Linked DNA regions of Mesorhizobium japonicum MAFF 303099. The protein of the gene in region 1 interacts with the protein of each later gene in a pairwise test. Links are inferred from orthologs where the notes say so. Each region holds a gene or a part of one and is shown in the gene's direction. Other genes may lie near its edges.

Region 1 (5,241 bases):
GGATGCGAAGATCTTCGCCATGCGGGCGCAGCAGCAGATGAAGCGCGGCGAGCCGCGCTGGATACGCGCCCAGGACATCATAAACTACAAATCGTCAAACAAGATCTAGTGAACCTTCCGGTCACGCACTGCGACACAGCCGGACCAGGAAACAGGCAAAAGGAACGAAAACGATGAAAAAGGCACTGCTGCTGGGCACCACGGGGGTCGCTGTAGTCCTTGCCATGCTGGCTTTCGGTTTCGTGGCCGGCAGCCCACAGATGGCCAAGGCCGGTACGGCGCAGCCTGTCCAGACGGCCGCCGATACCAAGATCGACCGTGCCGAGGTCGAAGGGATCATCCGTGACTATCTCCTGAAGAACCCTGAGGTGCTGCTCGAAGTGCAGGACGCGCTCGAGGCCAAGCAGAAGGAAGAGCAGCGCATCGCCTCGCTCGGCGTCATCAAGGGCGCCAAGGACCAGATCTTCAACTCCGCCTTCGACGGCGTCGTCGGCAATCCGAACGGCAAGGTGACGATCGTCGAGTTCTACGACTACAATTGCGGCTTCTGCAAACGCGCCATCGAGGACATGCGGGCGCTGACCAAATCCGATCCGGATCTGCGCTTCGTGCTCAAGGAATTCCCGATCCTCGGCCCGGATTCGCAGAAAGCCAGCGTCGTTTCGATGGCGTTCCACCTGATGATGCCGGAAAAGTACGGCGAGTTCCACAATGCGCTGCTCGGCGGCCAGGGACGCGCCACCGAGGCGGCCGCGATCAAGGTCGCGCTTTCGCTGGGCGCCGACGAGGCGACGCTGCGCGAGAAGATGAAGGATGCTTCGATCCCCGAGGCCTTCTCCAAGACCTACGATCTTGCCAACAAGCTGGCGATCACCGGAACGCCGTCCTACGTGGTCGGCAACGAGGTCGTGTTCGGGGCTCTCGGGCAGGACGTGTTGGCGGAAAAGATCAAGGCGGCGAAAGCCGCGCTTTGATCAGCCCGGGGTTTCCTTCACCGGCGCATTTCGGCCTGTTGTGGACAGTGAAAGAACGCACTTGCGCTCTTTTCGCGGACGACTATGCCCGGTATAGAGGCCCAGCGCGCCGGTTTGATACCGGCGCCGGAAAAGGTCGGGTTTTTTGAAAACGGTTTTCGTCCTGAACGGTCCCAATCTCAACGCGCTCGGCAAGCGCGAGCCGGGCATCTATGGCGGCAAGACGCTTGCCGCGATCGCTGACGACTGCAAGCAGGCCGGCGCGTCGCTCGGGCTCGGGATCGATTTCCGCCAGTCGAACCACGAGGGTGACCTCGTCGACTGGATCCAGGAAGCCGGCGACAAGGCTGCCGGCATCGTCATCAATCCAGGCGCCTACAGCCACACCTCGATCGCGATCCACGACGCCATCCGTTCGATCGCGCCGCTGCCGGTCGCCGAAGTTCACCTTTCCAACATCCATGCGCGGGAATCATTCCGCCACGTCTCCATGGTCGCGCCGGTCGCCGTCGGCATGATCTGTGGCTTTGGGCCGCTCGGCTACACGCTGGCGCTACAGGCGCTGGCCGCACGCCTATGACTGGCCAACAAACAGAAGGCTCGAAAATGTCGATAAAGAAGACCGGTGTTGACCAGCAACTGATCCGCGATCTGGCGGGCATACTGAACGACACCAACCTGACCGAGATCGAGGTTGAACTGGGCGACCTGAAGGTGCGCGTGTCGCGGCAGGCCCCTGCCGTCCATGCGATCGCCGCATCCCAGCCCAGCTATGCGTCGGCAGCAGCCCAGCCTGCGGTCGCGGCCGCTCCGGCCACGGTCGACGTGTCGAAGAACGCGGTAGCCTCGCCAATGGTCGGCACCGCCTATCTGGCGCCGTCGCCCGATGCCAAGCCGTTCATCGAGGTCGGCCAGAAGGTCAAGGAAGGCCAGACGCTGCTGATCATCGAGGCAATGAAGACGATGAATCAGATCCCCTCGCCGCGCGCCGGCACCGTGACGGCGATCCTGTTCGAGGATGCGACGCCGGTCGAATACGGCATGCCGCTCGTCGTGATCGAGTAGAGCGGGCCGGATGTTCCAGAAGATCCTCATCGCCAATCGCGGCGAAATCGCGCTTCGGGTGCTGCGCGCCTGCAAGGAACTCGGCATCCAGACGGTGGTGGTGCATTCGACCGCCGACGCCGACGCCATGCATGTGCGGCTTGCCGACGAGAGCGTCTGCATTGGCCCGCCGCCATCGCGCGACAGCTATCTCAACATCCATCAGATCGTCGCGGCCTGCGAGATCACCGGCGCCGACGCAGTGCATCCGGGCTATGGATTCCTGTCTGAGAATGCCAAGTTCGCCGACATATTGGCCGCGCACAACATCACCTTCATCGGCCCGTCCGGCGATCATATCCGCATCATGGGCGACAAGATCGAGGCCAAGCGCACCGCCAAGCGCCTCGGCATTCCGGTGGTGCCCGGTTCCGACGGCGCGGTGACCGAGGAGAAGGAAGCCAAGCGCATCGCCGCCGAAATCGGCTATCCCGTGATCATCAAGGCTTCGGCCGGCGGCGGCGGGCGCGGCATGAAGGTCGCGCACAGCGAGGCCGACCTCGAGGTCGCCCTGCAGACGGCGCGCTCGGAAGCAGGCGCGGCTTTTGGCGACGACGCCGTCTACATCGAGAAGTACCTGCAGAAGCCGCGGCACATCGAAGTGCAAGTGTTCGGCGACGGATTTGGCCGCGGCGTGCATTTTGGTGAGCGCGACTGTTCGCTGCAACGGCGTCACCAGAAGGTCTGGGAAGAGGCCAATTCGCCGGCGCTCAACGCCGAGGAGCGGTCCCGCATCGGCGGCATCTGCGCCAAGGCCATTGCCGATCTCGGCTATTCCGGCGCCGGCACGATCGAGTTCCTCTACGAGAATGGCGAGTTCTATTTCATCGAGATGAACACGCGCCTGCAGGTCGAGCATCCGGTGACGGAAGCAATCACCGGCATCGATCTCGTGCATGAACAGATCCGCGTCGCTTCCGGCGGCGGTCTTTCGGTCAAGCAGGAAGACATCAAGTTCAATGGCCACGCCATCGAATGCCGTATCAATGCCGAGGATCCGCGCACCTTCACCCCCTCGCCCGGCACCATCACGCATTTCCACACGCCAGGCGGTCTCGGCATCCGCGTCGATTCCGGCGTCTATTCCGGCTACAAGATCCCGCCCTATTACGACAGCCTGATCGGCAAGCTGATCGTGCATGGGCGCAACCGCGTCGAATGCATGATGCGGCTGCGCCGGGCGCTGGATGAATTCGTCGTCGACGGCATCAAGACGACGTTGCCGCTGTTTCGCGATCTGGTCGGCAATGCCGACATCGCCAATGGCGACTATGACATCCACTGGCTGGAAAAATACCTGGCCAAGGAAGAGTAGTCCGGGGACGCGATGACCCGCCCTTACGCGCCTGGCTATCGCATCCCTACCGACCTTCTGCTCAAGGCCTACGCTTCGGGCGTCTTCCCGATGGCCGAAAGCGCCAGCGACCCAGAAGTGTTCTGGGTGCGGCCGGAGACGCGCGGCATCATCCCGCTCGACGGGTTCCACACGCCCAAAAGCCTGCGGAAGACGATCCGCAAAAGCCTGTTCGACATCCGTTTCGACTTCGATTTCGAGGCGACGATCGACGGCTGTGCCGAAAAGCGCGAGGAGCGGCGCTCGACCTGGATCAACGCGCCGATCCGCGAGGCCTATGTCCAGTTGCACCGAATGGGCCATTGCCATTCGGTCGAGGCCTGGCGCGAGGACCAGTTGGTCGGCGGCCTCTATGGCGTGTCGCTTGGACGGGTTTTCTTCGGCGAAAGCATGTTTTCCAAGGAGACGGATGCGTCGAAAATCTGCCTCGTGCATCTTGTCGAGCGCTTGAAGGCACGTGGCTTCGCTCTGCTTGATACGCAATTCACCACAGAGCACCTCAAGCGCTTCGGCGCTGTCGACGTCCCGCGCGGCAAGTATGAGAAGATGTTGGCCGAAGCACTGAAGGGCGAGGCTATCTTTTTTCCGTAGGGATTGGGCCCTACTTCGCGGCCGCTACCTCGATCGGCGTCTGCGAGTGGAACATCATCTTCCAGCCGTTGACGCGATGGACATAGCCGGTGCTGACCAGCGCGGCGTAGGGTTCGCCGTTCTCGCGTGTCGCATGCGCCTCATAGGTCAGCATGATGATGTCGCTGCCAGGCTCGATTATTCCCTTGAGCTCGATATCGAGATCGCGCCAGCGATTGGGTTTGGTCGCGGTCTTGGCCAAGTCGGCATTGTCCATCGCCTTTGCCATTTGCGGAAAGGCCACCAGGCATTCCGTATCGGCATTGGCCGCGTAATAGGCCGCGTCGCCGGTCCAGAACCCTTTTTCGAGTTCCAGCAGTTCTTTCTTGCTGGCCGTGATTCGCTTGGTGTCCGACATCGAAATATCCTCCGGGCGCGTCGATGCGCGGTCGTCTGTGGTCCAACGCATGGTGGCCACGACGGTTCCCAGGGATCAGTTGGCGTCTGATGTATCCGGTTGCGTGGGATCGGGCTGTTCCGCATCCGGGCTGGCCGCAGGCTTGGCGGCGGCTGGTTTGGTCGCGACCGGCTTCGAAGCATCGGCCTTGGGTGCATCAGCCTTGGTGGCATCCGGCGCCGGCACATCGGACTTCTGTTTGCATTCCTTCAGCCAGACGTCATAGACGGCATGCTCGACGGCGTTGAGGCCCGGGCTTTCGGCGAACATCCAGCCGGTGAAGATGCGGCGGATCTTGCGGTCGAGCGTGATCTCGTCGACCTCGACGAAGGAATCGGTCTTCGGCTCCTCGTTCTGCGGCCGGGAATAACAGACGCGCGGCGTCACCTGCAAAGCGCCGAACTGCACCGTCTCATCGATGTAGACGTCGAAGGTGATGATGCGGCCGGTGATCTTGTCGATGCCGGCAAACTCGGCAACCGGGTTGGTGATGCGATCCGATCCCGCGGGCGCGGCTGGTGCGGGAGCGGCGGGTGTCGCCGGTGCGGGCGACGCCGCAAAGGCCGCGGTGCTGACGGCGAGGCCGGCGGCTAGCGTCAGACCGCCCGTCGATATCCGATTGAAAAAGCTCATATAGGGGTACCGGTGGTTCGTGCCCGGGTGATTCCGTCGATCGCCAAGGCTAGTCGCCGTTTTCTGATCAGCAAGCAGCTAAACACCAATTGTGGCGACAAAGGACCGGCCTGCACTTCGTGCTGTGACAAGTCGGAGTATCGTACAAG
Region 2 (5,199 bases), 6.8 Mb from region 1 along the record:
GCTCCGGACATGCCTGCCACGAGCACCTTCGGCCGATGGACAACCATGGTCGATACACTCGACACCGGCCAGGATACGCACAAGACCTGCGCGGCTTCGACGGCGTTCTTCGATGCGAGCGGCAATTCTGGCACGCTGACCTTGTCGATCTCGACAGGCGATGCGCTGCCGCCTGATGCCTATCCGGCCATCATGCTCACCGTTGACAACAAGCAACTGCCGACCGGCACGAAGATCCCGGCGACGTTCGGCGATCCCGGCGTCAAGGTTTCGGCAACGGTCTATTCCAACGATGCGGGCATCGGCCGTCCGAGCTGGACGGTCGACAATCAGGCCAAGACCGGTCTCGCGCTGCTGCGAGCAATGCGCCAGGTCGTGTCGCTCGACGTGACTTTCGGCAAGCAGGCCTTCGCTAGCATCCCGATGGACGGCTTCACCAAGGCCTACCGCAACCTCGGGACGTCTTGCGGCTTCCCGACAAAGGACGTCGCGCCGTGACGGCCCGGTTCCACTAGGGACCGCGGATGGACATTGTCTGGAAGGGTGTGGTCGGCGGGCTGGTGACGGCGCTGATCGTCTGGGCGTCCAGGCGGGGCAATATCCTGCCAGGGATTTTGCCGCTGGCGCCGACCTTTGCCGTCATTGCCTTGCTCGCCGTCAGCGCTAAGGGCGATCCGGGCGGTTTTCGCGATGCCTGCCTTGCCGGGATGAAGACAATTCCCGCCTATCTTGCCTTCCTCGGCGCCTGCTGGTTGTTCATCGACAAGGTCGACTATCGCCTGGCCGTCGCCGGCGGCATCGCCGTCTGGCTGGTTGCCGCGCTGGCAATCTTCCTCGCGCCTCGCTATCTCTGATGCGGGCAGTCCGTTGAAGTGACGGAACGGCTTCAATCCCGGTCGGAAAGGCTCTAAGCCTTTCGCCTCACCAGATTCGCGAACCCAAGGCTCTCCATGCGCTGTCCCTATTGCCAGTCCGAAGATACGCAGGTGAAGGATTCGCGCCCCGCCGAGGATGGCGCGGCGATCCGCAGGCGGCGTGTCTGCCCCGATTGCGGCGGCCGGTTCACCACCTTCGAGCGCGTGCAGTTGCGCGATCTGGTCGTGGTCAAGAAGTCGGGTCGTAAAGTGCCGTTCGACCGCGACAAGCTGCTGCGCTCGGTCGAGATCGCGGTGCGCAAGCGCAATGTCGATCCCGAACGCATCGACCGCGCGGTGACCGGCATCGTGCGCCAGCTCGAAAGCTCCGGCGAGACGGAAGTGGCCTCCGGCGAGGTCGGCCGGCTGGTCATGGAGGCGCTGAAGTCGCTCGATGACGTCGCCTATGTGCGTTTTGCCTCGGTCTACCGCAATTTCCGCGAGGCCAAGGATTTCCACGAATTGCTGGGCGAGTTGAAGGGCGACGAAGACAAGAGTGAAGAGGACGCCGGCTGAGCATGGCAGCATCGCAACTGAGCGAGGCCGAACAAACGGCCCTTGATCGCCGTTTCATGGCCGCCGCCTTGCGGCTTTCGCGCAGGAATGCCGGCCGCACCTCGACCAATCCCTCCGTGGGCACGATCATCGTGCGCGACGATGGCGCTGGCCCGATGATCGTCGGCACCGGCGTCACCGCGGTCGGCGGCCGGCCGCATGCCGAGACCGAGGCGCTGGCCGAGGCCGGCGAGCTCGCGCGTGGTGCCACCGCCTATGTCACGCTAGAACCTTGCGCGCATCACGGCCGCACCCCGCCTTGCGCCAATGCGCTGGTCAATGCCGGCATTGCGCGCGTCGTGGGGGCTGCCAGCGATCCGGATCCGCGCGTCTCCGGCAAGGGCTATGCCATCCTGCGCGCCGCCGGCATCGTGGTGGTGGAGAAGGTCCTGGCCACGGAAGCCGCCGAGCAGATGGCGGGCTATTTGATTCGATCTCTGCGAAAACGCCCGGAAGTGACGCTGAAACTTGCGCTTTCGAGCGACGGCAAGATCGGCAGGAAAGGCGCCGGCCAGGTTGCGATCACCGGCGAGATCGCGCGCCGCGACGTCTATCTGATGCGCGCGGAGTCGGATGCCATCCTGATCGGCATCGGCACGGCGCTGGAGGATGATCCGGCGCTGACCGTGCGCTTGCCGGGGCTGGAAAACCGTTCGCCGGCACGCATCATCCTCGATCGCCAGATCCGGCTGCCGGAAGCCTCGAAGCTGGTTTCCGGTGTCGATCGCGTGCCGCTCTATGTTGCTGCCTGTCTTGAAGCCGATCCGCACCGGCGCTCGGCACTCGAACGCGCCGGCGTACGCTTCATCGGCACCGAAACCCATGACGGCGTCGTCGCCTTGCCGGAACTGCTAGAAGACCTGGCAGCACTCGGCATGGCAAGCGTGCTGGTCGAGGGCGGCGCCCAGGTCGCCAAGGCATTCCTCGACGAAGACCTGGTCGACCGCATCGTGTTATTCCAGGGGCCGGAGGCGATCGGCGAGGATGGCATTGCATCGCCGGTCGATGCGGACCATATCCCGGCAGGTTTCCGCAAGCTGCGCGAAATGCGCTTCGGCGAGGACAGCTACGCCGAGTGGGTAAGGGACCTCTAGAGCCGGATGATTTCAGGTCGAGTAGACCTGAAATCTGAATCCGGCTCTAAATCTAAAGAGATAGAGCATGATGTCGTCCGAAAACCGCTTCACACTTTTCGGCATCATGCTCTAGGGATCAGCATCGATGTTTACCGGAATTGTCACCGATATCGGCACCGTCGCGGCCGTTAGGCCGCTCAGCGAAGGCGTCGGCTTGCGCATCGATACCGCCTATGACCCCGAAACCATCGCCATTGGCGCCTCGATTTCCTGCGGCGGCGTCTGCCTGACGGTCACGGCGCTGCCCGAACATGGCTCGAACGCGCGCTGGTTCGAGGTCGAAGCCTGGGAAGAGGCCTTGCGGCTGACCACGGCTTCGAGCTGGAAATCCGGCAGCAAGGTCAATCTCGAACGGGCGCTGAAGATCGGCGACGAACTCGGCGGCCATATCGTGTCGGGCCATGTCGACGGCACCGCCGAGCTCGTCGAGCGCAAGGACGAGGGCGACGCGGTGCGCTTCACGCTGGAGGCGCCGCGCCATCTGGCCAAATTCATCGCGCCAAAGGGTTCCGTCGCGCTCGACGGCACCTCGCTCACCGTCAACAAGGTCGAGGGCACCCGCTTCGACGTGCTGTTGATCCACCACTCGCTGACCGTGACCACCTGGGGCGAGCGCAAGGTCGGCGACCGCGTCAATATCGAGATCGACACCATGGCCCGCTACGCCGCACGGCTGGCGGAGGCGGCGAAAGAGGGGCTCTAGCAAGTCTGCCGGGGATCAGCCGGTGCAACGCACCTGGCTCCTCCAGCAATCTTCCGCTTGCGATCAATCCGGCTTCGGCCTAAGTCACCGGCAACCCCCCGGAGACTTTTATGGCTGGTATATCCCAACACGGCAAAGCCTTCATTCGTCCGAAGGCGAAGGCGCATCTGCTGATTGTCGAAGCGCGCTTTCACGACGACCTTGCCGACGCGCTGCTCGACGGCGCGACGAGCGCGCTCGAGGAAGCGGGCGCGACTTACGACGTCGTCACCGTTCCAGGTTCGCTCGAAATTCCCGCAGTGATCACCTTCGCGCTGGATGGCGCGGCGGAAGGCGGCACAAATTACGATGGTTTTGTCGCGCTCGGCACGATCATCCGTGGCGACACCTATCACTTCGATATCGTCGCCAATGAATCCAGCCGCGCGCTGATGGACATGTCGGTGCAGGACTCTGTCTGCATCGGCAACGGCATCCTGACCACCGAGAACGATGCCCAGGCATGGACGCGGGCCAAGCGCTCGGAAGGCGACAAGGGCGGCTTTGCCGCGCGTGCGGCGCTGACCATGATCGCGCTGAAGGAACAATTGGGAGCCCGATCGTGAGCGAACCCGCTTCACCCGGACAGCCCGCTGTGCGCCACGCCAACAAGCGCGGCGCCGCCCGGCTGGCCGCCGTGCAGGCGCTCTATCAGATGGATGTCGCCGGCAGCGGCGTCTTCGAGATCACCGCCGAATATGAGGCGTTCCGCCTTGGCAAGGAAGTCGACGGCGCGCTCTATCGCGAGGCGGATGCCCAATGGTTTCGCGCCATCCTGACCGGTGTCGTCGAGGACCAGAAGACAATCGATCCGGTCATCCGCCAGGCGCTGACCGATGACTGGCCGCTGTCGCGGCTCGATTCGACACTGCGCGCCATCCTGCGTGCCGGTGTCTATGAATTGATGAAGCGTGAAGACGTGCCGGTGGCGGTCATCGTTTCGGAATATGTCGACATCGCCAAGGCCTTCTACGAGGAAGACGAGCCGAAGCTGGTCAATGCCGTGCTCGACCGCGTGTCACGCCGGGTGCGCGGCGAGGGGCGCGGCAAGGACGCATCGTGACGGCCATCGCCGTCGGGACGGGCAGGGAGGCGCGGCGGACCGCGCTGATACTTGCCGCCTCGCAGGCGATCATCGGCTCGGCGGCACCGATCGCCATTTCGATGGGCGCGCTGGCCGGCCAATACCTGCTCGGCGCCGACAAATCGCTGGCGACGGCGCCGATCACCGGCTTCAACATCGGCGTCGCGCTCGGCGCCTTGCCCGCCGCGGCCATCATCCGCCGGCTCGGCCAGCGCGGCGGCTTCATGACCGGAACCGTCGTCACCGCGCTTGGCGGCCTGATTGCCACGCTGGCGCTTTTCCACGGCAGTTTCTGGCTGTTCGCATTCGCGCTGCTGGTGATCGGTATCGGTGGCGCCTTCGTCCAGCAATTCCGCTTCGCCGCCGCCGATAACGCGCCGCCGCAGTTCAAGGCGCGCGCTATCTCCTTCGTGCTGGCAGGCGGCATCATCACCGCCATCCTTGGGCCGCAGATCGTCATCTTCACCCGGGAACTGCTCGCACCGGTAATGTTTGCCGGCTCGTTCGCGGCCATTCCGGTGCTGGCTGCGGTCGGCGCCGTTATCCTGTCGTTTCTACGCATCCCGGTGAGGGCCACCGGCCGCACGGAAGCGGCGTCCAGCGATGCCAGGCCCCTGTCCGAAATCGTCACCAGGCCGCGATTCGTCGCCGCGCTGTTCTGCGCCGTCGGCAGCTATGCGCTGATGAGCTTCGTCATGACCGGCGCGCCCCTGGCCATGGTCGGCTGCGGCCTGTCGGAGGACGATGCGACGCTCGGCATTTCCTGGC

The links. Proteins that work in one complex are often made in the same cells at the same time.
Region 2: the proteins of accC (region 1) and ribD interact in binary tests that used the Escherichia coli proteins (3 or more experiments, as listed by UniProt). The link is inferred for Mesorhizobium japonicum MAFF 303099 from one-to-one orthologs.

The regions. Positions count from the first base shown.
Region 1 is NC_002678.2:135,800-141,040, reverse strand. What follows is about bases 1,368-4,221. They hold accC (acetyl-CoA carboxylase biotin carboxylase subunit), read left to right. Parts: upstream 1,368-2,049; coding sequence 2,050-3,393; downstream 3,394-4,221. Other genes in these bases: MAFF_RS01850 (hypothetical protein), read right to left, coding at 4,034-4,221; aat (leucyl/phenylalanyl-tRNA--protein transferase), read left to right, coding at 3,406-4,023; accB (acetyl-CoA carboxylase biotin carboxyl carrier protein), read left to right, coding at 1,581-2,039; aroQ (type II 3-dehydroquinate dehydratase), read left to right, coding at 1,368-1,554. In the rest of the region: MAFF_RS01880 (tetratricopeptide repeat protein), read left to right, coding at 1-109; MAFF_RS01875 (DsbA family protein), read left to right, coding at 174-974; more of aroQ, read left to right, coding at 1,120-1,367; more of MAFF_RS01850, read right to left, coding at 4,222-4,420; MAFF_RS01845 (DUF2155 domain-containing protein), read right to left, coding at 4,496-5,092. UniProt on the Escherichia coli protein: This protein is a component of the acetyl coenzyme A carboxylase complex; first, biotin carboxylase catalyzes the carboxylation of the carrier protein and then the transcarboxylase transfers the carboxyl group to form malonyl-CoA.
Region 2 is NC_002678.2:6,904,264-6,909,462, forward strand. Bases 686-3,497 are described here. They hold ribD (bifunctional diaminohydroxyphosphoribosylaminopyrimidine deaminase/5-amino-6-(5-phosphoribosylamino)uracil reductase RibD), read left to right. Parts: upstream 686-1,432; coding sequence 1,433-2,563; downstream 2,564-3,497. Other genes in these bases: MAFF_RS34140 (GlpM family protein), read left to right, coding at 686-854; nrdR (transcriptional regulator NrdR), read left to right, coding at 951-1,430; MAFF_RS34155 (riboflavin synthase), read left to right, coding at 2,691-3,308; ribH (6,7-dimethyl-8-ribityllumazine synthase), read left to right, coding at 3,419-3,497. Also shown: MAFF_RS34135 (hypothetical protein), read left to right, coding at 1-498; more of MAFF_RS34140, read left to right, coding at 525-685; more of ribH, read left to right, coding at 3,498-3,913; transcription antitermination factor NusB, read left to right, coding at 3,910-4,410; MAFF_RS34170 (MFS transporter), read left to right, coding at 4,407-5,199. UniProt on the Escherichia coli protein: Converts 2,5-diamino-6-(ribosylamino)-4(3h)-pyrimidinone 5'-phosphate into 5-amino-6-(ribosylamino)-2,4(1h,3h)-pyrimidinedione 5'-phosphate.